4 regions of the Streptomyces achromogenes genome follow, and region 2 is predicted to be linked to each of the others. Evidence: riboswitches for the same ligand, from Rfam matches in the RefSeq annotation. Region 2 holds a riboswitch; each other region holds the start of a gene.
What was found. Region 2 has a riboswitch for cyclic di-AMP ahead of QF032_RS33990 (M23 family metallopeptidase). Riboswitches for the same ligand answer to the same signal wherever they lie in the genome.

Region 1: another riboswitch for cyclic di-AMP. It lies ahead of QF032_RS28975 (M23 family metallopeptidase); the one in region 2 lies ahead of QF032_RS33990 (M23 family metallopeptidase).
Region 3: another riboswitch for cyclic di-AMP. It lies ahead of QF032_RS18860 (M23 family metallopeptidase); the one in region 2 lies ahead of QF032_RS33990 (M23 family metallopeptidase).
Region 4: another riboswitch for cyclic di-AMP. It lies ahead of QF032_RS16570 (LysM peptidoglycan-binding domain-containing protein); the one in region 2 lies ahead of QF032_RS33990 (M23 family metallopeptidase).

Annotation. Positions count from the first base shown of each region.
Region 1 is NZ_JAUSYH010000001.1:6,455,942-6,461,331, reverse strand. It holds gene QF032_RS28980 (GntR family transcriptional regulator) at 1-520, opposite strand, end outside; gene QF032_RS28975 (M23 family metallopeptidase) at 708-1,466, opposite strand; cyclic di-AMP (ydaO/yuaA leader) riboswitch at 1,481-1,647, opposite strand; gene QF032_RS28970 (M16 family metallopeptidase) at 1,863-3,251, opposite strand; gene QF032_RS28965 (M16 family metallopeptidase) at 3,248-4,597, opposite strand; gene QF032_RS28960 (DNA gyrase/topoisomerase IV subunit A) at 4,869-5,390, shown strand, end outside.
Region 2 is NZ_JAUSYH010000001.1:7,597,658-7,603,047, reverse strand. It holds gene QF032_RS34005 (SIMPL domain-containing protein) at 1-265, opposite strand, end outside; gene QF032_RS34000 (SGNH/GDSL hydrolase family protein) at 464-1,249, opposite strand; gene QF032_RS33995 (DUF6250 domain-containing protein) at 1,376-2,083, opposite strand; gene QF032_RS33990 (M23 family metallopeptidase) at 2,464-3,435, opposite strand; cyclic di-AMP (ydaO/yuaA leader) riboswitch at 3,440-3,597, opposite strand; gene QF032_RS33985 (alpha-galactosidase) at 3,902-5,390, opposite strand, start outside.
Region 3 is NZ_JAUSYH010000001.1:4,231,045-4,236,434, reverse strand. It holds gene QF032_RS18880 (GTP cyclohydrolase II) at 1-528, opposite strand, end outside; gene QF032_RS18875 (MarR family winged helix-turn-helix transcriptional regulator) at 742-1,296, opposite strand; gene QF032_RS18870 (dihydrofolate reductase family protein) at 1,367-2,494, shown strand; tRNA gene QF032_RS18865 (tRNA-Met) at 2,590-2,663, shown strand; cyclic di-AMP (ydaO/yuaA leader) riboswitch at 2,979-3,145, shown strand; gene QF032_RS18860 (M23 family metallopeptidase) at 3,155-4,189, shown strand; gene QF032_RS18855 (aldo/keto reductase) at 4,350-5,294, shown strand.
Region 4 is NZ_JAUSYH010000001.1:3,709,617-3,715,006, forward strand. It holds gene eno (phosphopyruvate hydratase) at 1-727, opposite strand, end outside; gene QF032_RS16570 (LysM peptidoglycan-binding domain-containing protein) at 1,063-1,761, opposite strand; cyclic di-AMP (ydaO/yuaA leader) riboswitch at 1,765-1,947, opposite strand; gene QF032_RS16575 (LysM peptidoglycan-binding domain-containing protein) at 2,153-3,211, opposite strand; gene QF032_RS16580 (cytochrome P450 family protein) at 3,429-4,754, opposite strand; gene QF032_RS16585 (nucleoside triphosphate pyrophosphohydrolase) at 4,899-5,390, opposite strand, start outside.

The DNA of each region.
Region 1 (5,390 bases), 1.1 Mb from region 2:
CGTGCTCCGCCCAGGACGCCACGGGATCGGCCGGCGCCTCCACCGCGTACATCCAGGCGATCTTGTGCCGGAGCTGGGTGAGCATCGACGCGAGGGCGGGGCTCGCGGAGGCCTGGGCGAGCGTCTCGTGGAACCAGCCCCCCAGGGAGCGCAGATCATCGCTGTTGCCCCTCCTGGCCCGCTCCTGGCCCAGCCGTACGAGGCCGCGCAGCACCTTCAGATGGGCCTCCGTGCGCCGCTGGGCGGCCCGGGAGGCGCCGAGCGGCTCCAGCAGCAGCCGCATCTCCAGCAGGTCCGCGGCCTCCTGCTCGGTGGGCTCCGCCACGCACGCGCCCGCGTGCCGCCGGGTGACGACGAAGCCCTCGGCCTCCAGCGTCCGCAGCGCCTCGCGGACGGGGACACGCGAGACGCCGTAGCGACGGGCGAGGAGTTCCTCGGTGAGGCGGCTGCCGCGTTCGTAGACACCCGCGACGATGTCGTCCCGGATGGCCGTGCACACCGAGTGCGCCGGAATTCGCATGACGGACCTCCGCCTTGATCCCCGTAAAACGTCGACGGTTGACGTGTGTTCCGTGACTCTATTGCAATGGGCGGGAATTTCCGACGGGGAGCCGGAATCCAGGGATATTTTTTGGACAGCAGGGCCCCGAAAACGGCGAAAGCCCCGGCCGAGAGGCCGGGGCCGAACGATCTGTCGCCGTCCGTCGTCAGACGTTGACGCCGTGCTTGCGGAGATAGGCGACCGGGTCGATGTCCGAGCCGTACTCGGGGGTCGTGCGGGCCTCGAAGTGCAGATGCGGGCCCGTGACGTTGCCGGTGTCGCCGGACAGGGCGATGCGCTGTCCGGGGGTGACCGTCTGGCCCACCGACACCTCGATGGACGACAGGTGGGCGTACTGCGTGTACGTCCCGTCGTGCATCTTGATCACGATCTGGTTGCCGTAGGCGTCGCCCCAGCCGGCCTCGACCACGGTGCCGGAGCCGACCGCGTGCACGGTGGTGCCACGGGCCGCGTGGAAGTCGACGCCGGTGTGGCTCCCGGAGGACCACAGCGAGCTGCTGGCCTGGTAACCGGTGGAGACGTAGGAGGCGGTGATCGGCAGCACGAAGGTGTTGAGGCGCTTGCGCTCGGCCTCACGGGCGGCACGCACGCGTGCCTCGCGCTCCTCCACGGCCTTCTTCGCGGCGGCCTTGCGGGCGGCCTCCTCGAAGGCGGCCTTCTTCTGCGCGGCGACCTGCTCGTCGACCTGGTCGGCGACAGACTCGGCGATGGACTCGCCGGCGGTGACGACGGGGATCAGACCGGTCTGCTCGGGGGTGGGCTGCTCGGCCGCGAGGGCCGGGGTGGAGGCGACGGTGGCCATCACACCGGTGGTGGTGAGCGCCGCCACGCCGACCGCGCGAGCGGTGGAGCGCTGCATCCGGCTGGGCCGGCGGTGCTTCCCGGTGGCGCAGGTGAACGCCATGAAGTCAGGGGTGTCCTTTCCTTCCCTCTCGCCTACCGGGTTAGCTGACGGGTTCGGAGCAGGAAGGTCTCCTACGGACCCCCTCGCGTACACGCGGGCGTCCGATTCACCCCAGGGACTTCACATGTGGGTCCCCGGCTCCCCTGGCTCGCGCCGTACGGGGACTCGGCGATGACTGTCCGGTGCCGCGGCTGCGGCGCAGTGCCTGACGGACAGCCCGGATGAAGCTAAGCGGCGAGGGGATCAATCCTCAAACGGATCACGGTTTTTGTAGCGCATCCCACACGGCAGACAGGCAACCTCCGCCTCAATTCGGACAAACAGAAGCCCTGGTGACGCTCGGTCGACCAGGGCCCTGCGCGTGCGTGCCGTTGCCGTTGCCGCGGCGGTCGGCGGCTACTCGGCGGTCACGACCTTCACCTCGCCGATGCCGAGGGCCTCGACCGGCTCCTTGATCTGGGCCGCGTCGCCCACCAGGACCGTCACGAGACGGTCGACCGGGAAGGCGTTCACGGCCGCCGCGGTGGCCTCCACCGTGCCGGTCGCGGCGAGCTGCTGGTACAGCGTCGCCTGGTAGTCGTCGGGCAGGTGCTGCTCGACCTGGTCGGCCAGCGTGCTCGCGACGGCCGCCGCGGTCTCGAACTTCAGCGGCGCCACCCCGACCAGGTTCTGCACGGCGACGTCGCGTTCGGCGTCGGTCAGTCCCTCGGCGGCGAGGGTGCGCAGCACCTTCCACAGGTCGTCCAGCGCGGGACCGGTGTTCGGGGTGTCGATGGACCCGCTGATGGCGAGCATCGCGGCGCCCGAGCCGTCCGGCGCGGACCGCAGGACCTGCCCGAAGGCGCGGACTCCGTAGGTGTAGCCCTTCTCCTCACGCAGGACGCGGTCCAGACGGGAGGTGAGGGTGCCGCCGAGGCAGTAGGTGCCGAGCACCTGGGCGGGCCACACACGGTCGTGCCGGTCGGCGCCGATCCGGCCGATCAGCAGCTGCGTCTGGACGGCGCCCGGGCGGTCCACGATGACGACCCGACCGGTGTCGTCGGCGGTCACCGGCGGTACCGGCCGCGGTTCGGCGGCGGAGCCCGTCCAGGTGCCCAGGGTGTCGCCCAGGAGTGCGTCCAGGTCGACGCCGGTGAGGTCGCCGACGACCACGGCGGTGGCCGTCGCGGGGCGGACGTGCTTGTCGTAGAAGGCCCGGACGGCCGCGGAGTCGATCTTCTCGACCGTCTCGGCGGTGCCCTGCCGCGGACGCGACATACGGGCGGTGGCCGGGAACAGCTCCTTGGACAGCTCCTTGGCGGCGCGCCGGGAGGGGTTGGCCAGCTCGTGCGGGATCTCGTCCAGGCGATTGCGCACGAGGCGCTCGACCTCGCTGTCGGCGAACGCGGGCGCCCTGAGGGCGTCCGCGAGCAGACCGAGGCCCTTGGCCAGGCGCGAAGCCGGGATCTCGAGGCTGATACGGACGCCGGGGTGGTCGGCGTGCGCGTCCAGGGTGGCGCCGCAGCGCTCCAGTTCGGCGGCGAACTCCTCGGCGGAGTGCTTGTCGGTGCCCTCCGTGAAAGCGCGCGCCATGATCGTGGCGAGGCCGTCGAGGCCGGCCGGTTCGGCGTCCAGCGGTGCGTCGAGCAGGATCTCGACGGCGACGACCTGCTGGCCGGGGCGGTGGCAGTGCAGCACCGTCAGGCCGTTGGCCAGGGCGGTGCGCTCGGGCGCCGGGAACGCCCACGGCTTGGCCTCGCCCGCCAGGGGCTGGGGGTGGAAGTCCATCGTGGCGAGCTCGGTCACCGGGCCGCCTCCTCGTTCTCGTCCTGGTCGGCGGGGGCTTCGGGGGCGGTCGGCTCGTAGACGAGCACCGCGCGGTTGTCGGGACGCAGGCGGGCCTCGGCGATCTCCCGCACCTCCTCGGCCGTCACGTCCAGCACCCGCTGGACCGCGGTCAGGGCGAGCTGCGGGTCGCCGAACAGGACGGCGAACCGGCACAGTTCGTCGGCGCGGCCGGCGACCGTGCCGAGGCGGTCGAGCCACTCGCGCTCCAACTGGGCCTGGGCGCGTTCCATTTCCTCGGCCGTGGGGCCCTCCGCGGCGAACCGGGCGAGCTCCTCGTCGATGGCCTCCTCGATGACGGGCACCTCGACGTCGCCGGACGTCTTCACGTCCAGCCAGCCCAGGGAGGGCGCCCCGGCGAGCCGCAGCAGGCCGAAGCCGGCCGCCACAGCCGTACGGTCGCGGCGCACGAGCCGGTTGTAGAGGCGGGAGGACTCGCCGCCGCCGAGGACGGTCAGCGCCAGGTCGACGGCGTCGCACGCGCGCGTGCCGTCCTCGGGCAGGCGATAGGCGGCCATCAGGGCGCGGGCCGGCACCTCCTCCTCGACGACCTCCCGCAGCTGTTCGCCGATGACGTCGGGCAGGGAGCCGTCACGCGGCGCGGGCTTGCCGTCGTGCCCGGCGATGGAGCCGAAGTACTTCTCGATCCAGGCGAGCGTCTGCTCCGGGTCGATGTCGCCGACCACGGACAGGACGGCGTTGTTGGGCGCGTAGTACGTGCGGAAGAACGCACGCGCGTCCTCCAGCGTCGCCGCGTCCAGGTCGGCCATCGAGCCGATCGGCGTGTGGTGGTAGGGGTGGCCGTCGGGGTAGGCGAGAGCGGTGAGCTTCTCGAAGGCGGTGCCGTAGGGAACGTTGTCGTAACGCTGGCGGCGCTCGTTCTTGACGACGTCGCGCTGGTTCTCCATCGACTCGTCGTCGAGCGCGGTGAGCAGGGATCCCATGCGGTCCGCCTCCAGCCAGAGGGCGAGCTCCAGCTGGTGGGCGGGCATGGTCTCGAAGTAGTTGGTGCGCTCGAAACTGGTGGTGCCGTTCAGCGAACCGCCCGCACCCTGGACGAGCTCGAAGTGGCCGTTGCCCTTGACCTGGCCGGACCCCTGGAACATCAGGTGCTCGAAAAGGTGAGCAAGGCCGGTGCGGCCCTTGACTTCATGGCGTGAGCCGACGTCGTACCAGAGGCACACCGCCGCCACGGGGGTCAGGTGGTCCTCCGAGAGCACCACGCGCAGGCCGTTGGCCAGGCGGTGCTCGGTCGCTGTCAGGCCCCCGGAGCCTGCCTGGGCTGTGGCCGTGTGACCCATGGGCATGTACGTCCCTTCCGATCGCGGACGCGGTCGTCGAAACCGCGGTTTTCCTGCCGGTCCTGTCACTGTATGCAAGCGTGCGGACAGGAGGCGAAGTTCCCGGACGACATACGCCGAGAGCGAGATCGCGTAGCCTGCGGGCAGCCGTGGACGAGGCGACTGACGCGGGCGGGGCCGAAGGGCCGACGCCGGGTCCTCGCCGCCCTGTCAGTGCCACGGTCCACAATGGTCCGCGTCAGATCCCGTCACACGCCCCAGCAAGGAGCCGGCAGCGATGGCCCGCCGCAGCACGAAGACCCCGCCGCCCGACGACTCGTACGAGGAGCGGATCCTCGACATCGACGTCGTCGACGAGATGCAGGGCTCCTTCCTCGAGTACGCGTACTCGGTCATCTACTCCCGCGCCCTGCCGGACGCCCGTGACGGCCTGAAGCCGGTGCACCGCCGCATCGTCTACCAGATGAACGAGATGGGCCTGCGCCCGGAGCGCGGCTATGTGAAGTGCGCCCGTGTCGTCGGCGAGGTCATGGGCAAGCTGCACCCGCACGGCGACTCCTCGATCTACGACGCCCTGGTGCGCATGGCCCAGCCCTTCTCCATGCGCGTGCCGCTCATCGACGGCCACGGCAACTTCGGCTCCCTGGGCAACGACGACCCGCCGGCCGCCATGCGGTACACGGAGTGCCGCCAGGCAGCGGCGACGAGCCTGATGACGGAGTCGATCGACGAGGACACCGTCGACTTCGCGCCGAACTACGACGGGCAGGAGCAGGAGCCCGTCGCGCTGCCCGCCGCC
Region 2 (5,390 bases):
CGGCCGCACCGCTCTGGGCGTCCATCGCGGCCTGCGAGGTCTTGGCGGTGGCCTCGACGCCGGCGCCGACGACCGCGAGGTCGGGCTCCGCGCTCGCGCTGCCCTCGCCGGTCACCGTCACGGTGGAGGCGTCGGCCGCCAAGGCGCCGGCCGCGGTCGCGGGCTGGGCGGGCAGCGCCGCCGCCGTGGGCGCGGTGAGCGCCGGGCCGCCGAGGGCGAGCAGGGCGACGAGCGCCGCGGTGACGGACGTACGGGAAAGGGACATACGGGACCGGTCCTCGAGGTGTCGGCCGCTCACGGTGCGGGCGCGGGCACGGACGGTGCGGGTGCGGTCATCCCAGCACCGGCCCAGGGTCCCGCCCCGACGCCACTCCCGTGCGATCACCTCACTGGTGGAGCGGCCGGCCGTACGACGCCGACGGCCGGCCGTTCCCTCAGGTGCGGGCCGTGACCCGGGACCCCGCTACGCGACGGCCGCGATGCGCATCCTGATGTCGTCCGGCGAGAGCGCGCCCTTGGCGATCACATGATCGCCGGAGGACTCCCCGCGCAATCGGCGCCCGATCCAGGGCACCAGGTACTCGCGCGCCCAGTGCACGTCGTCGCGCCGTACGTCGAGGGCGCCGCGCGGCGGGAGCAGCGGCCAGGGCTGCTCCGGATCGGCCGGCACGTCGAGGCCGAGGACCTGCCCGGCGCGCAGGGCCACCCGCGTGTGCCCCTCCGGGGAGAGGTGGAGCCGGTCGCCGTCCCAGGCCCTGCGGTCCTGCACGGACTTCAGGGACCACAGGTCGAGCACGGGACAGCCGTACCGGTCGGCGACGGCGCGGACGTGCCCGTTGTAGGTGGCGATCTTGCCGCGCAGGTGTTTCAGCACGGGGACGCCACGGGTGTCGAAGCCGGTGGTCACCATGACCGTGCCGGCGACGGCGGTCAGGGAGGAGATCGCGCGCTCGAAACGCTCGGCGACCTCGTCCGGGTCGGTGCCGGGACGGAGGATGTCGTTGCCGCCCGCGCAGAAGGAGACCAGGTCCGGGGCGAGTTCCACCGCCCTGGGGAGCTGGTCCTCCATGATCTGGTCGAGCAGCTTGCCGCGGACCGCGAGGTTGGCGTAGGCGAAGTCGCCTTCGGGCCGCAGGTCCGCGAGAAGCACCGCGAACCGGTCGGCCCAGCCGACGAACGCCCCGTCGGGGCCGGGGTCGCCGACGCCTTCGGTGAAGCTGTCCCCCACCGCCACGTACGACCCGATCACTGATCTGTTGTCACTCTTCGAATCGTCTGCCACGGCAGATCATGATTCACCTTCGAATGTGACCTACGCGACCGTAGGCAGGGCTTGACGGTCGGTGAGAAAAGCCACTCCTAAAGAATTTGCCAATCAGGGAATAAGGGACCACACGCGGAAGTCGTTGATGCGGAAGTGGCTCCAGGTGGTGCGGAAGGCGAAGTGGCCGCTCGTGTAGGGCTCCGGGTCGGTGTGGTCGAAGACCAGCCGGCCGTTGTTCCACCAGCGCACGACCGAGCCGTCGGAGACGATCCGCACGTGGTGCGGCCGGTTCGCGACGAGCAGCGGCTCGGTGTAGTCGTACAGCAGCGGGCGCACGCCCGGCTCGCCCACGTAACGGCGCATCCTGGTCGTGGTGTTGCCGTTGGCGCCGTAGCCCACGTAGTACGTCTTGAGATGGTCGTACTCGGCGAGGGCGCCGCCGCGCGCGGTGGCGAAGAGATCGTCCGGGGAGCGGACGTCGACGGCGTTCCAGAAGTTGTTGAGATCGGAGACGCGGTCGTTGGGCCCGCCGGCGGAGACGGGCGTGGCGACGTACTCGAGGACGTACGGCCCGTCGAGCCGCCGCGTGAACCAGACGGTCGCGCCGGCGGGCACGTCGATCTCGAGGCTTCCGCAGGAGGCGGTGACCGTACCGCCCCGCTCCCGCTCGACGGCCCATCGGCCGAGGCCGTGCCGGAAGTCGTCGTGGGCGATCAGCCGACGGCGGCGGGGTGCGGCGCTCGCCGTCGTCGATGGGGCGAGGGCGGCCAGGGCGGCGGAGGCGGCGAGTGTGCCGAATGCTCTGCGCGTCGTCGTCACGGGATGCGGCTCCTTCGGTGGGACCGGGGCGGCGGGCGGCCTCCGTGCGCGGCGGACCCCGCGCCGACGCCCGGTCGGCGTCCCCTCGGGTCCGAGGCCGACGCCGAAAGCGCTTGCCGTCTGACCGGACCACTGTGTCCGTATCGGCGTCGCCTGTCGACGGTGCGACCGGACACGCCACACGACCGCAATCGAACGATCATGAACGAGCGGAGTCGGCGGAGTCAGCGGGGGTCCGCGGGGCCCTTGGAGTCCGCGGGGTCCGCGGGGTCCGCGGGGTCCGCGGCGCACCCACACCGGACACGCCGAAGGCCGGCCCCGGATCGTGCGATCGGGACCGGCCTTCGGCTGCGTGTCAGGCGCGGGGTCGTCGGAGGGGGTCAGCCGACGGAGACGCCGTGGGAGCGGAGGTAGGCGATCGGGTCGACGTCCGAGCCGTAGTCCGGCGTGGTGCGGATCTCGAAGTGCAGGTGCGGTCCGGTCACGTTGCCCGTCGCGCCGGAGAGCCCGACCTGCTGGCCCGCGCCGACGGTCTGGCCGGCCGAGACGGAGAGCTGGGACAGGTGGGCGTACTGGGCGTAGTAGCCGTCGTTCAGCTTGATGACGACCTGGTTGCCGTAGGCGCCGCCCCATCCCGCGGAGACGACGGTGCCCTCGGCGACGGCCTTCAGCGAGGTGCCGGTCGGGACGACGAAGTCGACGCCGGTGTGGTAGCCGCTGGACCACATGCTGCCCGACTGGTGGTACGGGGTGCCGACGGTGGCGCCGGACACGGGCAGGGTGAACCCGGCCGCGCTCTCGACGGCCTGGGTGGCCGCCTTCGCGGAGGACCCGGAGGACGACGACTCCGACGACTTCGACGCCTTCGACGCCTTCGAGGACTTCGAGGACTTCGAGGACTTCGAGGAAGAGTCCGCCGAGGACGAACCGGCGGACGGGCCGGACGACTTGGCGGCGCCGGTCGCGGCCTTCCCGCCGATCGACAGCTTGAGGCCGGGGTGGATCAGCGAGGGGTCGGCGCCGACGGCCTCACGGTTGTCCCGGTACAGCCTGTGCCAGCCGCCGCTGACGTGCTGCTCGGTCGCGATCTTCGAGAGGTAGTCGCCGGAGCGCACGGTGTAGGTCGTGGCGGCGGTCTTCCGGGTCACCGGAGCGGCCTGCGCGGACTTGTGCGAAACCGTCTGCGCGACGGTCTGGGAGACCGCCTGGGACGCGGACTCCGGAGTGGCCGCGTGAGCGCCGGAGGCGGCCATGAGCGGAAGGGCGAGCGCGGCCCCGCCGGTTCCGGCGGCGGCTATGGAACGGGTGAAACGCTGGGCCTTGGGACGGCGGTGCTTACCCTTCGCGGGCATGACGAATTCCTCTCCGGCGCCTGCGAGGTGAGCTGTCGGGTGCGGACTGGAGATGTCCGGCCACGTCGGGACGCGGCTTTACCCCGAGCCTGTTCCGGGACCGGAACAGGCGGTGATGCCTGTGGGTCCCCCGCTCCTGCCGTGCACGGGTGAGTGTGCGGATTCCGGGCGGCGGCAGGATTAGGCGTCCGTCCGGATTGGTGTGGAACGTAAGCGACCAAGACGCACAGGAACAAGCAGAGGTTGCACGGTGATGGCGTTTGTCTTGATCCGCCGCGGGAATTCCCGGTCACGCTCCGTGAGCCCAAAAGGCCCTATCGGGTCAAGCGCCCCGGAAATCCGCATGAATTACGTGAGCATGACGGGCGACGTACGGTCACGGATATGACGCTGCTCACGTGACGCTTCTCCACCTTTTCCTATTCCAGGGCGAGTTGGAACGAAGATTCCAATTCGGACAGAACCCTCAGATACGACGCAGTCGGATAACCGTCGCATCGAGGTCGCCCCGCAGTCCGGTGCGCATCCCGTGATGCAGGAGTACCGCACCTCGGTGGATTTCACCTGTTTCACGGCATTCGTACGACGCCGTCGGGTCGAGTCCGCGCAGCCGCAGCGCCGGAACGGGCTCGCCGAACCGCTGGGCCGGGAGCCAGGCGAGGACGACCGTCTCGTCGCCGAGCACGTACTGGACGGCGCTCAGGCCGCCCGCCGGCGGACGCAGCCGATACAGGTCGCCCTGCTGCACGAGGGTGCGGATGTCTTTGTAGCAGTCCACCCACCGGCGCGCCTCGGCGAGCTCCTCCTCGCTCCACTCGGCGAGGTCCCCGCCGACGCCGAGCACCCCGGCCATCGCGCTGACGAACCGGAAGCGCAGCGAGCTGACCCGCCCGTTGAGCTGCGTGTTGGGGCTGTCGGTGACCCACGCGGCCATGACCCGTGCGGGGTGGATCTGACTGAAGCCGTGCTGGATGTCGAGCCGGTCCAGCGGGTCGGTGTTGTCGGAGGTCCACACCTGGTCGGTGCGGCTCATGATTCCCAGGTCGACGCGCCCGCCGCCGCCCGAGCAGGACTCGAAGGCGACGCCCGGGTGGGCCGCCCGCAGCCGGTCCAGGAGGCCGTACAGGGCCCGTACGTGGTCGACCCACAGGCGTTGCGGATAGGGGTCGTCCGGCCAGCCGGCGTCCGTGAAGCAGCGGTTGAAGTCCCACTTGACGTAGTCGATCGGTGCGCTGGACAGCAGCCCGTCGAGCTGTTCCCAGAGGTACTCCTGGACGTCTTCACGCGCGAGGTTCAGCATGAGCTGATTGCGGAACTCCGTCCGCTTTCGTCCGGGTTGAAACTGCACCCAGTCCGGGTGCGCCCGGTAGAGGTCGCTGTCCGGGTTGACCATCTCGGGCTCGACCCAGATGCCGAACTGCATGCCGAGGGCGCGCACGTAGTCGGCGAGGGGCTTCAGCCCGTTCGGGAAGCGGTCCGGGTTGGGCTGCCAGTCACCGAGCCCGGCATGGTCGCCGGTGCGGGCCCCGAACCAGCCGTCGTCCACCACGAAGAGCTCGACGCCGATCGCCGCGGCGCGCCGGGCGAGGGTCGCCTGCTGCTCCTCGGAGATGTCGAAGTAGGTGGCCTCCCAGGAGTTGAACAGCACCGGCCGGTCCCGCTCGGCGTCCGGGACCACATGCGCCCGCTGGTAGGCGTGCCAGGCGCGGCTCGCCCCGCCGAAGCCGGCGTCGCTCCACAGGCCGGCGAAGACCGGCGTGGCGAAGGACTCGCCCGCCGTCAGACGCAGCAGGCCCGAGTCGTCGTACCCGGCGCCGCCGGTGATCTGCACACGCGCGTCGGGGAGCCGGGCGACGGCGATCCGCCAGGAGCCCGACCAGCCGAGGGCGCAGCCGTAGACCTCGCCGCGCTCCTCGGTGGCGTCGGTGTCGAGGGCGACCCAGGGCAGGTGCTGG
Region 3 (5,390 bases), 3.4 Mb from region 2:
GCGGTCGTGGACGTCGATGCCCAGATCCCGCAACTGCTCTGCCTTGTCAGGGTTGTTGGACAGCAGGTCCAGGCTCGTGATGCCGAGAGCGCGCAGCATCTGGGCGGCCGACGTGTAGTCACGGTCGTCCTCGGGCAGGCCGAGCGCGGCGTTGGCCTCGTAGGTGTCGAGGCCCTGGTCCTGGAGGGCGTACGCGTCGAGCTTGTTGTAGAGGCCGATGCCGCGGCCCTCCTGGCGGAGGTAGAGCAGGACACCGCCCGTCGCCGCTATCCGTTCGACGGCCTCGCGCAGCTGGGGGCCGCAGTCGCAGCGGGCGGAGCCGAAGGCGTCGCCGGTCAGGCACTCGGAGTGCAGCCGGACCAGCGGGACCGAGCCCGGGGCGGGCTCGCCGAGGACGACGGCGACGTGCTCCTGGCCGTCGACGAGGCCGTGGAAGGTGACCAGTTCGGCGTCGACGCAGTAGCCGTCGTGGAAGCGGAGCGGTACCCGGACGCGGGCGCGCTGGGTGGCGGCGGGGGTGTCGGGCATGCGGGTCTCCCGGGTCCGGAGGGCGGTGGGCCGGGCGTCGCCGGGGCGTGAGCCGGGTGCTGCCTGACCGCTGTCTACGCTGTCTGCTTCAGATTTGAAGCAGTTCCAGCGAAACGAGACCCTACCCATGCTTTAAAGTTGAAGCAACTGCTTTGTGGCCCGCCTCACCCGACACGCCCTCACCGCCTCACCCCCCTCATCCGGGTCGGCGGCTCACTCCGTCCTGGAGTCGGTCCCGGAGCCGGAACCGGAGCAGGGCGACGAGCGCCTGCGCCACGGCAGGTCCTCGGGGGAGGTGGAGGCCTCGCCGCCGCCCTCGCTCTGGAAGCCTGCCGCGACCTGGGTGAAGATCTCCTCCAACTGCCCCACCTGCTCGGGCGTGAGCCGGTCGAAGAGGGTGGCGCGGACCGTTTCGACATGGCCGGGCGCTACGTCCTCCAGCACCGCCAGGCCCTCGTCCGTCAGGACGGCGACGCTGCCGCGCTTGTCCCAGCGGCACTCCTCGCGCCGCGTCAGGCCGTCCTTCTCGAGGCGGGTCACCGCGTAGGTCAGCCGGCTGCGCGTGATCTTCAGGCGCTCGGCGAGATCGGTCATCCGCAGCCGCCGCTCCGGACTCTCGGACAGGTTGGCGAGGATGGAGTAGTACAGGTGGGGCATGCCGGCCTCCTGCTGGAGGTGCCGGTCGATGGCGTCCTCGAGGAGGAGGTAGCCGGCCATGTACGCGCGCCAGGCGCGCTGCTCCTCGGGGGTGAGCCAGCGGGTCGTCATGACCCCAGTGTAGTTTTGTTTCAAACTTGAACCAAGATCGCCGTCGGAAGACCAGCCCGGGAGCACGTCGATGCCGTACCCGTACGTCCTGCTGTCCGCCGCCGTCTCCCTCGACGGCTTCCTGGACGACACCACGCCCGAACGCCTGCTGCTCTCCAGCCCCGCCGACTTCGACCGCGTCGACGCGGTACGGGCCTCCGTGGACGCCATCCTCATCGGCGCCGGCACCATCCGCGCCGACAACCCCCGCCTCCTGGTGAACTCCCCCGAGCGCCGCGCCGCCCGGGTCGCCGCCGGCCGGCCGGCCTACCCGCTCAAGGTCACCGTCAGCGGCTCCGGCGACCTCGACCCGGCGGCGAACTTCTGGCACACGGGCGGCGAGAAGGCCGTCTACACGACCGAGAAGGGCGCCGAACGGGCCCGCGCGCTCGGCATCGCCGCGGACGTCGTCCCGCTCGGCCCCGAGCTGGACTGGCGCCGCCTCCTCACGCACCTCCACGACGAGCTCGGCGTCCGGCGCCTGATGGTCGAGGGCGGCGGAACCGTCCACACCCAGCTGCTCCAGCAGGGGCTCGCCGACGAACTCCAGCTCGTCCTCGCCCCGCTGTTCGTGGGCGACCCCGACGCGCCCCGCCTCTTCGGGCCGGGCGCCTACCAGGGCGGACGGCTGCGGCTGGTGGAGACGCGGCGCATCGAGGACGTCGTCCTGCACCGCTACGAGCCCACCGCCCCCGGCGCCGGACCGCTCGCCGCCGCGGCCGACCGGCACTGGCTGGCCCTCGCCTGCGAGCTGGCCGCCCAGTGCCCGCCCTCGGACACGGCGTTCAGCGTCGGCGCGGTCGTCGTGGCCGCCGACGGGACGGAACTGGCCCGCGGGCACTCCCGCGAGGCCGGCGACCCGGTCGTGCACGCCGAGGAGGCGGCGCTCGCCAAGCTCGACCCCGCCGACCCCCGGCTGGCCGCCGCCACCGTCTACAGCAGCCTCGAGCCCTGCGCCCGCCGCTCCTCCCGTCCCGCGCCGTGCGCCCGGCTCATCCTGGACGCCGGCGTGCGCCGGGTCGTCACGGCGTGGCGCGAGCCGGACACCTTCGTGACGGCGGCGGACGGGACCGGCCTGCTGGCCGCCGCGGGCGTCGACGTCCTCGTGCTGCCGGAGTACGAGGAGCGGGCGAAGGCCCCAAACCGGCACCTGGTGTGAGGCCGCGGCCGGGGCCCGGGCCGGGGTCGTGGCGGGGGCGCGACAAAGCCTGGTGCTGGGCGTCCCCCGGATGACGTACACTGGAGTCACAACGACGCGGGGTGGAGCAGCTCGGTAGCTCGCTGGGCTCATAACCCAGAGGTCGCAGGTTCAAATCCTGTCCCCGCTACTGAAGGCCGAGGGCCGGAATCCGAAAGGGTTCCGGCCCTCGGTGCGTTCGCCCCCGGTGGCGCGCCCCACCCCTTCGTGACGCTTCGTGACCGTGTGGACGCCCTGTGCGCCGGGTCTGGGCCGCCGTGTCTACGCGTGTGACGGGTGAGGCACCCTGAACGAGGGTCAACTCGCCCGTTTTTCACCGCTGCTGGCCAGAAAGTCCAGGCCAGAAATGTTGTTGATCAAGCAGAACGGCTTGGAAACGCACCCCCGGGTCTATTAACGTTCGATAACACAGCGCGGCCGTCCCAGCCGGCACAAGAGCCGGCTCCGTGCGCACGCGCCGAATCCCGCAAGGGAACCGGGGAACCACCACCTTGGGGTGAATCACGCGGAAGCCTCCGTGAACTCGCAGAGTCCACGGCCGGTATACGCGCGTAGGAGACCTTCCGACTCCGAACCCGTCAGCTAACCCGGTAGGCGACGGAAGGAAAGGAGTGCGCCCGCGTGGCGTCCAACCCGCCTGCCCCCGAGGCCCCGTACGCGCCGGCCCAGCCCTCCACCGAGACCTTCGGCTACGGCGGTTACCGCACCGACGAGGGCCCCTGGGAGGAGTGGAATCCCACCGCGGAGTCCATTCGCCCGGTACGCGGCAAGCACCGCGTCGCCAAGCAGCGCGGCGGCGGATTCGCCCGCAGCTCCACCGTTCTCGGCGTCGGCGTCATCGCCGCCGTCAGCGCGGGCGGGATGGCCAGCGCCAACACCGGCAAGGCCCCGGTCTCCATCTCCATGCCGGACCTGCCGGGCGTGGGCTCGCTGATCTCCGAGGACGAGCCCGCCCCGGAAGCCGCGCCCGCCCTGGCGAGCTTCGGCTCCGAGGCCGCCGTCGACACCGACACCGACGCAGACCAGAGCGTCGCCGACGCCGGCGAGGCCCTGCGCAGCCGGATCATGGCCCAGGCCGAGTCGCAGAAGACCCAGGTCGAGGTCAAGGCCGCCGCCGCGGCTGCCAAGGCGAAGGCCGACGCCGTCGTCAAGGCGGAGAAGGAGGCGGAGGCCAAGGCCGCCGCCGCGAAGAAGAAGGCCGCCGAGGAAGCCGCCGCCAAGGTCGAGGCCGCGCGCCTGGCCGAGCTGGCCAAGCAGTACACGCTGCCGACCTCCTCGTACACCATCACCTCGACGTTCGGCCAGGCCGGCTCCCTGTGGTCCTCCGGCTACCACACCGGACTCGACTTCGCCGCGCCCACCGGCACGCTCATCAAGGCCGTCCACACCGGCACCATCACCGAGGCGGGCTGGGCCGGCGCCTACGGCTACCGCACCATCCTCACCCTGGACGACGGCACCGAAATCTGGTTCTGCCACCAGTCGTCGATCAGCGTCAGCGTCGGCCAGAAGGTCGCCACCGGTGACGTGATCGGCCGCGTGGGCGCCACCGGCAACGTCACAGGGGCGCACCTCCACCTCGAGGTCCACGCGAACGGCAGCGCCGACGGCATCGACCCGGCGGCCTGGCTGCGCAGCAAGGGCCTCAACCCCTGAGCCGTCCCTCGAGGAGGCCTGAGCCGTCCCTCGAGGAGCTCTGAGGACCATCGAGCAACGGCAGCCCTGACGGCCACCCCCGACGTCAGGGCTGCCGCTTGTTCACACGTTCTTCGTGTCCGCGCGGAATGGCGTGCCCGCCGCGCCCGTTGGTCGAAGCATGACTTCTCTGCGCACCCTCGGCTCCTCCGACCTCGAGGTCTTCCCGCTCGCCCTCGGCGGCAACGTCTTCGGCTGGACCGCGGACGAGGCCGCCTCCTTCGCGGTCCTCGACGCCTACACCGCCGCCGGCGGCAACTTCGTCGACACCGCCGACTCCTACTCCGCGTGGGTCGAGGGCAACAGCGGCGGCGAGTCCGAGACCGTCATCGGCAGGTGGCTGAAGGCCCGCGGCAACCGCGACGACGTCGTGATCGCCACCAAGGTCAGCCAGCACCCCGACTTCCCCGGTCTGTCCGCCGACAACATCAAGGCCGCCGCCGACGCCTCCCTGCGCCGCCTCGGCACCGACCACATCGACCTCTACTACACGCACTTCGACAAGACCGAGGTGCCCGTCGAGGAGATCGTCGGCGCGCTCGACGAGCTGGTGCAGGCGGGCAAGGTGCGGCACATCGCCGCCTCCAACATCTCGCCCGAACGCCTCCAGGAGTCCCTGGAGTTCTCCGACCGTGAAGGCCTCGCCCGGTACGTCGCCCTCCAGCCGCACTACAACCTGGTGTCCCGCGACACCTACGAGGGCGGCCTCCAGGACCTCGCCGCCCGCTTCGGCCTCGCCGCCGTCCCGTACTTCGCGCTGGCCTCCGGCTTCCTCACCGGCAAGTACCGGCCCGGCACGACGGTCGAGAGCGCCCGCGCCGGCGGCGCCGCCAAGCACCTCGACACGGCGCGGGGCCGCAGCGTCCTCGCCGCGCTGGACGAGATCGCCCGCGCCCACGACGCCCAGGTCGCCACGGTCGCCCTCGCGTGGCTCGCCGCGCAGCCGACGGTGGCCGCTCCGATCGCCTCCGCCCGCACGGTCGAGCAGCTCCCGGCCCTGCTGGCGGTGGCCGACCTGGAACTGACGGAGGCGGAGGTCACCCGCCTGACCCAGGCGTCGGCGTGACCTGACCGACGTGGCCGGGCCGGCGGCGTGACCTACCGACGTGGCCGGGCCGGCGGCCTGACCTGGCGACGCGTCCGGGCTTTCGCCCTGACCGTC
Region 4 (5,390 bases), 3.9 Mb from region 2:
GCGCGAGCGCGATCTGCTCGCCGGGGACGTAACCGGCCTGCTGGATGGCCTCGATGATGAGGTCGAGCGCGGCGCGGTTGGACTCCAGGTTCGGGGCGAAGCCGCCCTCGTCGCCGAGGCCGGTGGACAGGCCCTTGGTCTTCAGCACCTTCTTGAGGGTGTGGTAGACCTCGGCGCCCCAGCGCAGGGCCTCGGAGAAGGACTCCGCGCCGATCGGGGCGATCATGAACTCCTGGATGTCCACGTTGGAGTCGGCGTGCGAGCCGCCGTTCAGGATGTTCATCATCGGAACGGGCAGCAGGTGCGCGTTCGGGCCGCCCAGGTAGCGGAACAGCGGCAGGTCGCTGGCCTCGGAGGCGGCGTGCGCCACGGCGAGCGAGACGCCGAGGATCGCGTTGGCGCCGAGCGAGCCCTTGTTGTCGGTGGCGTCCAGGTCGAACATGGCCTGGTCGATCAGGCGCTGCTCGGTGGCGTCGTAGCCGACGAGCTCCGGGCCGATCTGCTCGATGACGGCGAGGACGGCCTTCTCGACGCCCTTGCCCTGGTAGCGGTTCGGGTCACCGTCGCGCAGCTCGATGGCCTCGAAGGCGCCCGTGGAGGCGCCGGACGGAACGGCGGCACGACCCGTGCTGCCGTCGTCGAGGCCGACCTCGACCTCGACCGTGGGGTTGCCTCGGGAGTCCAGGATTTCCCGGGCTACGACGACGTCGATGGACGGCACGAGCATCTCCTTCATGGGATGTGACGCTGAAAGTGCGCGGCGCGTGGCCTTGCGCCTAGAGCCTAACCGTCTCCGGAGCGTCGGCCACCGACCGACCGTCCCGTGGACGGACTGACCGTACACATTGTTCCTTCCCGGAACAAAGCGGCGGCGGGAAGCGGCCGGAAAGACCCGGAAATCCACTGCGCGAACCGGGAGGGCGCAAGAGAAAACCCCGTCCCGGTGCGTACGGGGGAACACGCACCGGAACGGGGGGCTGTGGGGACGGGGGGACCGTCACGAGGTCCTCGGGGCGCCGGCCTTCACCAGGAGGGCACCGTGGCCGCGTCGGCGGCCGGCCGTCACTTCAGGTGCAGCTGCTGACCCGGGTAGATGAGGTCGGCGTCCTGGACGATGTCCTTGTTCAGCTGGAACAGCTTCTGCCAGCCGCCCTCGACCTTGTGCTTCTCGGCGATGGAGCTGAGGGTGTCGCCCTTGACGACCTTGTACTCGCCGTCGCCCTTCTTGACCTTCTTGCCGGTCGGGGTGGTGACCGTCTTGGACTTCTTGGCGGCCGCCGGACGGTCGGTGGAGCGGGAGCTGCTCTTCTGCTCGGTCGAGCGGGAGCTGCTGCCGCTGTCCGACGAGCCGGAAGAGCTGTTGTTCGAGGCGCCGGCGCCGTCGTAGGAGGCGCCGGACAGGCCCTTGCCGCAGACCGGCCAGGCGCCCTTGCCCTGGCCCGCGAGGACCTTCTCGCCGATGGCTATCTGCTGGGCCTTGGAGGCCTGGTTGGCCTGCGAGGCGTACTGCGTGCCGCCGTACGCGGCCCAGGTGGAGGACGAGAACTGCAGGCCGCCGTAGTAGCCGTTGCCGGTATTGATGGACCAGTTGCCGCCGGACTCGCACTGGGCGACCGTGTCCCACTCGGAGGCGGTGGCGGCGGAGGCGTTGCCGGCCGCCATCAGCGGGGCGGCGATGGCGACGCCGGTGACACCGGCCAGAGCGGCGGCGCGGGTGGCCTTGGACGGACGGCGGTGCTTGCCCTTACCGGAAAACAGCATGGTGGATCCCCTCACCGACGCCTGCGAGGTGAGCTGTCGGGTTCGGGCCGTGTGAGTTGCCCGGCCACTCCTCCGCCGGAGCTTGCGCTCCGTGGGAGGGGTGACTTCACCCCGAGCCGCTCCGGCGATTTCCCGGTGCGGCACTTACCTTGGGTCCCCCGCTCCTGCCTACGGCGCTTGACGCGACGACTGTTCCCGGGCTGCCGCTGGCAGGATTCGGCGTTGCGACGGCCGGGGCTCGGGTTGCCGAGCGGTCACGACCGTAGACACGCGATCCGCGGAATTTCAAAGACGATCAGGGCTTCTGAGACTCATCCCACACTTTCACCAAATCGGACATTCGGCGCGAAGTGTGACGTGAACTCCCGCTGTTTTTCTTGGGCTTTGCGCCCTATTGGACGCCTGTGTCGAGGGTCTGACCGGGGGCGATGTCGCTCGGGTCGGCGCCGATGAGGTCCTTGTTCTCGGCATAGAGGGCACGCCATCCGCCATGGAGACCAAGGGAGTCGGCGATGGAGGCGAGGGAGTCGCCCTCCTGGACGACGTAGGTGGCCGCGGCATGCCGGCCCGCGGAGGCGGTGGACGCACCGCCCGCCTCGGTGTCGGCGCCCTTGGCCGCCGGCTCGTCGGCCGTGGCACCGCGATGACGGCCGGACCCGAGAGAGCCGGTGTCGACGAGGTTCCAGGAACCCACTTCCTGGCCCGACTTGTCCGAGTCGTCCGCTTCCGGGGTTCCCGTGGGCGAGCCGTCGGCCGCCCGCGGGTCACCCTGACGACCGGCGCCGCCGGAGTCGCCCGTGACGGCAGAGGGAGACGAAGGCGACGAAGGCGACGAAGGCGAAGCTGAGGGTGAACTCGTGGAATCACCGGATGAGTCGGATGATCCGGATGAGTCAGACGAACCGGCCGAACCGGTCGAACCGCTGGAGTCGGTCGAGCCGTTGCCCGAACCCGAGGAGCTCGACGACCCCGAGGAACCCGACAAGCCTCTGGACAGGTCGGACAAACCCGAGGAGCCGGACGATCCTGACGAATCGCCCGCCACGCCGGTGTCCACGGTCAGCGCGCCGTTCTCCTTGGTGAGCCCGGAGGTCAGCCCGCAGGTGCCCCACGCGCCGATGCCTTTGGCCGCGAGCACCTTCTGCGCCACGGCGATCTGCTGGTTGCGGCTGGCCAGGTCGGGGCTCGCCGCGTAGTCGAGCCCGCCGTAGGCCTTCCAGTCCTGCAGGGTCAGGCTCAGGCCGCCGGACTCGCCGTCACCGCCGTCGCCGGCACTCCACGAGCCCCCGGTCTCGCACTGCGCCACCTTGTCCCACACCGTGCCGTCCGCGGCGCTCGCGCCGGAGGCGGCGAACAGCGGGATGGCGATGGCGGAGCCGGTCACCCCGGCCGCGACGAGCAGCGCGGGGGCCTGGCGGGGGCGACGGTGACGACCGTTCCCGGAGAGCATGCGAGGGCCTTTCTCTGGACAGCAGTGCCGGCGCGGGCGAGTGAGCTGACGCGTCGCGCTGACGAGTGAACGTATCGGCAGACGATCACTTGTCACAAGTTAATGCCGCGCAGATCACGTGAAGATCACAGACTTGAGGATCGGTCACCTTTACTCCCTCTCATGGTCACAATCCGGCTGACGTCCCGTCAGGCCCGCACCGGTCGCGACACGGCCGTCAGGCGCCGGAGCCGGCGGCGGACGCGGGGGTGAACTCGACCGGCAGCGTGCGCAGGCCGCGCATGATGAGGCCGCCGCGCCACCTCAACTCGGCCGGTTCCACGGCCAGTCGGAGGTCGGGGAGCCGGGTGAGCAGGGTGGCCAGCGCGGTCTGGCCCTCCAGCCGGGCCAGCGGGGCGCCCAGACAGTAGTGGATGCCGTGGCCGTAGCCGAGGTGCTGGTTGTCACGGCGGGAGAGGTCGAGGGTGTCGGGATCGGTGAAGCGGGCCGGATCGCGGTCGGCGGCGGCCAGCACGACGAGGACGGGATCGCCGGGTGCGATGTCCTGGCCGCCGATGCCGACCGGCTCGGTCGCGAACCGCCAGGTGGCGAGTTCGACGGGACCGTCGTAGCGGAGCAGTTCCTCGACGCCGGTGGCGAGCAGGACGCGGTCGCCGCCGTCCTCGGTGAGGGAGCGCTGCAGGGCCTCGCGCTGGGCGGGATGGGTCAGGAGGGCGTACATACCGTTCCCGATGAGGTTCACCGTCGTCTCGAAGCCGGCGAACAGCAGGATGAAGGCCATCGCGGCGGCCTCGTTCTCCGTGAGGTGCTCGCCGTGGTCGGAGGCGCGGATCAGACCCGAGATGAGGTCCTCGCCCGGGGCGGGTTCGGCGGGAAGCTCCGCGCGCTTGCGGTGGATGAGCTCCAGCAGGTAGCCGCGCATCTTCTTGACCGACCGGGCGACGCCGCCCCTGGGGCCCCCGCCGTGCCGGATCATCATCCCGGCCCAGTCGCGGAAGTCGTCCTGGTCCTCCTCGGGGACGCCCAGCAGGTCGCAGATCGCGTAGATGGGGAGGGGGAAGGCGAAGTCGTGGATGAGGTCGGCCCGGCCCTCGGCGGCGAACCGGTCGATCAGCCGGTCCGTCAGCTCCTGCACGCGCGGCGCGAACTCGGCGACACGGCGCGGGGTGAAGGCCTTGCTCACGAGCCGCCTCAGCCGGGTGTGGTCCGGCGGGTCGATGTTGAGCAGATGCGTCATCAGCTCGGCCTTGCGCTCCCCGGGAATGCCGGTCCTGCCCCTGGCGTGGACGGGTTCGTCATGATGTGCGGGGTTCTTGGACAGCCGCGGGTCGGCGAGGGCCTGCTTGGCGTCGGCGTACCGGGTGACCAGCCAGGCCTCGACCCCGCTCGGCAACACGGTCCGGTGCACGGGGGCGTGCTCCCGCAGCCAGGCGTAGGCGGGGTAGGGGTCGGTGGCGAACTCCCAGGTGAAGAGCGCCGGCGCGGGCGGAACGTCGGCCGGGGTTTGCCGGGGCGGGTGGTTCGGGTGGTTCGGGTCGGTCACGACCCGACCGTAGCGGGCCTCCTGAGTGCGCGGTCACGCTCCCTCGCCCCAGCGGCGGGGCCGGGGACGGAGATGGAGACATGGCCGGGGCCAGTGACGTGGCCGGGGCCAGGGACATGGACGGGCCGGGGCCGGGGACGGGGCTTACGTCGAGGACGGGCGGTCGGGGGCGCCTTCGGTGGCCCGGATCGCGTCCCGGTAGGCCCGGGCGGCTGCCCGCAGCGCCGCCTCCGGGTCCACGCCCTCCGACTCGGCCCGGGCGGCGAGGGCGAGCAGTTCGTAGCCGATGCCCTCGGCGGCCGGCAGGGGTACGTCCAGCCCCGCCGTCCTGGCCCGCGCGGTCAGCTTCGCCGCGAGAGCCAGCGAGGGCTGGTGCAGCGGAACGCCGTCGGTCACCGACGCCCGGCGCTTCTCCGCCGCCTTCGTGCGCAGCCAGTGCTCCTTGACCTCCTCCGGTGTGGTGGCGGTGGCGTCGCCGAAGACATGGGGGTGGCGGTGGACGAGTTTGGCGACGATCGTGCCCGCGACGTCGTCGACGGAGAAGGGGGACTCCTCGTCCTCCTCGGCGATACGGGCGTGGAAGACCACCTGGAGCAGGACGTCGCCCAGCTCCTCGCGGAGTTCGTCGCGGTCGCC